2 regions of the Glycomyces rhizosphaerae genome follow, and region 2 is predicted to be linked to the other one. Evidence: riboswitches for the same ligand, from Rfam matches in the RefSeq annotation. Region 2 holds a riboswitch; the other holds the start of a gene.
What was found. A riboswitch is a leader RNA that binds a small molecule or an ion and turns the genes downstream of it on or off. The one in region 2 is predicted to bind thiamine pyrophosphate.
Positions count from the first base shown of each region.

Region 1: another riboswitch for thiamine pyrophosphate. It lies ahead of ACFO8M_RS23955 (ECF transporter S component); the one in region 2 lies ahead of thiE (thiamine phosphate synthase).

Region 1 is NZ_JBHRWO010000021.1:778,532-780,726, reverse strand. It holds gene ACFO8M_RS23960 (ABC transporter ATP-binding protein) at 1-340, opposite strand, end outside; gene ACFO8M_RS23955 (ECF transporter S component) at 348-950, opposite strand; TPP riboswitch at 989-1,091, opposite strand; gene ACFO8M_RS23950 (MGMT family protein) at 1,181-1,561, shown strand; gene ACFO8M_RS23945 (DUF1349 domain-containing protein) at 1,672-2,195, opposite strand, start outside.
Region 2 is NZ_JBHRWO010000004.1:223,595-225,789, forward strand. It holds gene ACFO8M_RS01840 (DnaJ C-terminal domain-containing protein) at 4-888, shown strand; TPP riboswitch at 973-1,079, shown strand; partial or broken gene thiE (thiamine phosphate synthase) at 1,234-1,803, shown strand; gene thiO (glycine oxidase ThiO) at 2,046-2,195, shown strand, end outside.

The DNA of each region.
Region 1 (2,195 bases), on a different contig from region 2:
TGCGACTGGGCGGCACGGCCTGGTTCTCGAGGCCGAAGGCGACGTCGTCGCCGCTGCGGGCCATGACGAGCTGCGTCTCGGGGTCCTGGAAGAGGATGCCGACGCGGTCGCGCTGGTCGGCGGCGGGCTTGCCGTCGATGAGGACTTCGCCGTCCTGCTCGCCGGAATCCTCGGTGAGGAGACCGGCGAGCGCGGCGAGCAGGGTGGACTTGCCCGACCCGGAGGGGCCGAGCAGGAGCACCCGCTCGCCGGGCTCGATGCGCAGGTCGACGCCCGTGACCGCCTGGGCGCGGCGTCCGGCGTGGCGCCAGGCGAAGCCGCGGAACTCGACCGGGATCATGGCTGCGTCAGATCCGGGCCCGTTCGCGGCCGGCGGGGAACCGGTCGAGGACGCCGGTGGGGAGCATGGCCTTGACGAGGGCCTTGGAGCCGAGACCGGCGACGATGGCACCGGAGAGCATCGCGAAGGCGATGTAGGGGACCTTGTACGCCCAGAGGTCGTAGGTCGGGTAGTAGGCGATGACGTCGAAGAGCGTGGCGGCGAAGCAGGCGAGCGCGCCGGAGGCGACGGCCGTCAGGGTGCCGTAGCGGCGGTACCGCCCGGCTGCGAACGCGAGTTCGCCGCCGAGGCCTTGGACGAGGCCCTGGTAGACGACGAAGAGGCCCCAGATGGAGCCGAGGAGGGCGGAGACGGTGGCGGCGAGGGCCTCGGTGAGCAGGCCGGCGCCGGCGCGGCGGACGATGAGCGGGGCGAGGACGGCGGGGATCAGCCAGACGCCGTAGAGGATGCCTTTGAGCGGGGGCAGGAACGCGAGGGTCGGCTCGAGGCCGGCCCAGACGAAGTTCCAGGCCCAGAAGACGACGCCGAAGGCGACGGCGATGACGGCGCAGGTGAGGATGTCGACGGTGCGCCAGCGGGCGGAGGCTGCAAGGGCGGTGCTGTCGGGCATGGGCATGCCTTTCACGAGAATCATGGACACGGCGCGACAGCGGTCGACGAACGACTTCCTACGCCGGTATTACCCGGATCAGGTTTGAGGGTCTGCGGTCGGTTCCGCACTCTCAGCCAATCGGCTCCCCTGTCTCCTCCGACGTTAACACCAGGTGGCGCCTCGGTAGGAGGGCCGATCCCGGCAGGTGGCGGCCGACGCTGCGGGGCGGGGCCGTTAGGCTCGCGGACATGACCACTGAAGAGGACTGGGAGCTGGTCCGCCGGGTCGTCGACGCACTCCCCGAGGGCACCTGGACCTCGTACGGGGACCTCGCGGAGCTGATCGGGACGGGGCCGCGGCAGGTGGGGGCTTTCATGCGCGACGACGGCAACGTCCCGAAGGCCTACCGGGTGCTCACGGCGGGCGGCACGGTCTCGGACGGGTTCCGCTGGTCCGACGGGAGCAGCGGCACGGACGTGCCGGAGCTGCTGCGCGAGGACGGCGTCACGGTGAGCGCGAACGGCCGCGCCGACCGGTCCCAGCGCATGTCGGTCTACGACCTCAAGCTCCTCGCGGGCGAGCTCGACGAGGACGAAGCGGCACCAGACGATGAGGAAGACTGGAAATAACCCGCTAAGTCAAGCTATTCCCAGTCTCAGGGATCCGGTCTCGGCGACGCTTGCGAGCCGTAAACCGGCAGAGCGCAAAAGTACCCGCGGTAACAGGACGCGAGCGGCGCTCAATGCAGCGCCGCGTCAGGCTCGGTCAGCCGCCAAGCGGTGAAGGCGACCGTCAGGCCCGCCCGCGAAGGCGCGCAGCAGTAAGGCCCGGCCTGAACCACAGCATCGGGATCAAGCGGAGTGAGGCGCACGAGCCGCCACGGTTCCTCTTCAACGCGAGCACGGACGATGATCGCGTCGTCGAAGCGGCTGGCCCGGACGGTGACCTCGCGGCCGGCCCACTCCGGCACGGGCGCGACCGACCAGTCGGACTTCCCGGCGGTGACCACGGCGCCCACTTGCGGCGCGCCGTCGGCGAACTCGACCCCGGCCTTGATCCAGCGCTCCGCGTCGACGCGGATCATCAGGCCCGCCTGGTCGAACTGCGCCTCGAACGAGGCGATGAAGCTCACCTCGACCGCCTGGCCGCGATCCCAGTCCTCCAAGAGCGCGTGCTCGTCCTCGTGGACGAAACCGTAACCGGTGTGCCGCCACGCGTCGCTGCCCTCGGCCGCGGTGACCAGCAGTCGCCCCGCCGATTCCT
Region 2 (2,195 bases):
CTCATGCCCGGCGAACCCCACTCTGACGGCCCGATCGACCTGCAGCTGACCTTGGCGGAGCTGGCCTTCGGGGGCGAGCTGACCATCACGGTTCCCTCCCTCGGTCCCTGCGTCAACTGTGAGGGCTCCGGCCGCGACGAAGGCGACGTCTGCGCCTACTGCCGCGGCGCCGGGACGATGATGCTCGACCGCGATGTGACCGTGACACTCCCTGCGGGCCTTGCCGACGGCGAGACCGTGACCTTGGACTGCGAAGGCATCGACGGCGGCGTCACCGCCGTGGTCCGCGAGCGCGAGCACCAGGCCCTCACCCGCGAGGGCGTCGACCTCCGGACCGTGGTCGAGGTCGAGCCGGAGGTCCTCGAAGAAGGCGACATCGTCGACGTCGAGACGCTCGACGGCGACATCGAACTCCAGGTCGTGGCCGGCACCGACGACGGCGCCCTGATCCTCATCCGCGGCAAGGGCATGCCTGTGCCCGGCGACGCCGAACGTCGCGGCGACCTCATCGTGGAGCTGCACGCGCTCGAACCCGCTGCGCCGGAAGAGATCCGCGCAGCCAGAAGCCGCGGCACAGGGCTGGTCGTCGCCGGCGCGATCGCGATGCTGGTCGGCCTGCTGGTCACCGTGACCGCGCTGGTCGAACGGATGACCTTCGACGTCTGCGAATCCAGCGGGACCACCATCTGCGCGATCGCAGTCGACGGAGCGGTCCAGGACGGGATAGATCTGACCCCCGAACAGCAGCTGGACTGGGCGACCGACGAGATGGTGCGCGACCTCGTCCCCGGGATCGTGCTCCTCGTCCTCGGCTTCTGGTTGGCGGCCAAGGGCTTCCGCCAAATGGGCGAGCATCGCGCCGAACCGGGGCAGGTGCGTGCGGGCTGACACGGTGTCCGGCTCGTGTCCAATTGGTGACACGAGACTTGCGAGCCGCGCTCGCGATGGCGTAGCGTGGCGCCCGTAAACGAATAAAACCCACGGGAGTCCGGTGCATCGGGCTGAGAGGGGACTTGGTAGTCCCGACCGTCGAACCTGATCCAGGTCATGCTGGCGCAGGGAGAAGGAGCTGCTGTGCGCGCTACTCGTCTACCTCGACTCCACGTCATCACCGACACCCGCGGCCCGTTCGCGCCGAACCCTCAGGCCCCGCCCGGGAACCCGGCCGCGCGCGTCAACGGCTTCGCCGGGTCGGCCCGCACCCAGAACGCCGCTGCAGTCGCTTCCGCTGCGCCGCTTCGCGACCCGCTCGCCGTAGTCGCAACTGCGCTGGCGGCCGGAGCGCGGCTCATCCAGGTCCGACCCGAAGACCACTACAACGACCGCGCGGCCTTCGACCTCGCCACCGCGATCGCCGCGCTGTGCGACGAGTACGGCGCGTTGTGCCTGGTGAACGACCGCGTCCACATCGCGCAGGCGGTCGGCGCCGACGGCGTGCACCTCGGCGCCGAAGACCTCCCGCTCGACGCCGCCCGGCGCATCCTCCCCGCAGCCTCGATCATCGGCGGCACCAGCCGCGACCCGGAATCGGCGCGAGCCGCCCGCCGCGCCGGGGCCACCTATCTCGGGGTCGGCCCCGTCTGGGGCACCACCACGAAGACCGGTCTCCCGCAACCGATCGGACTCGACGGTCTGGCCGCCGTATGCGAGGCGGTCGACCTCCCGGTGATCGCCATCGGCGGCATCACCGCCGAACGGGCGGCGCAGTGCCGCGAAGCGGGAGCCCACGGGGTCGCGGTCGTCGGCGCGATCGCCTCCGCCGGCGACCCGGGACAGGCCACGGTAGAACTCCTTGCGGCCGTGGGCGAAAGCCCGGCGACGACGCGACGGCCGAATCGGGCGGGAACGCCCGTGCGCGGCGGGGACCTCGGTGGGCGGGGCGACAGCGGTAGGCCCGCCGTGGGCGAGCAGTCCGCAGTCGGCCGCACCGATGACATCGCCGACCGCCGAAACGCCTCGGAACACGATGTCCGACAGGAAGATCAGGTGAGCGTCCTCAGCGCCTCGCCCGATACCGGCCCCCTGCGAGGGGTGGGCGAAGCCTGATGCGCATCGCCATCGTCGGCGCCGGTTCCATCGGGCTCGCCGTCGCGTGGCGGGCCGCCCAGGCCGGCGCCGAGGTCGTCGTCCACGACCCCGAACCCGGCTCGGGCGCTTCGCGCGTGGCCGCCGGCATGATCGCCCCCGTCACCGAA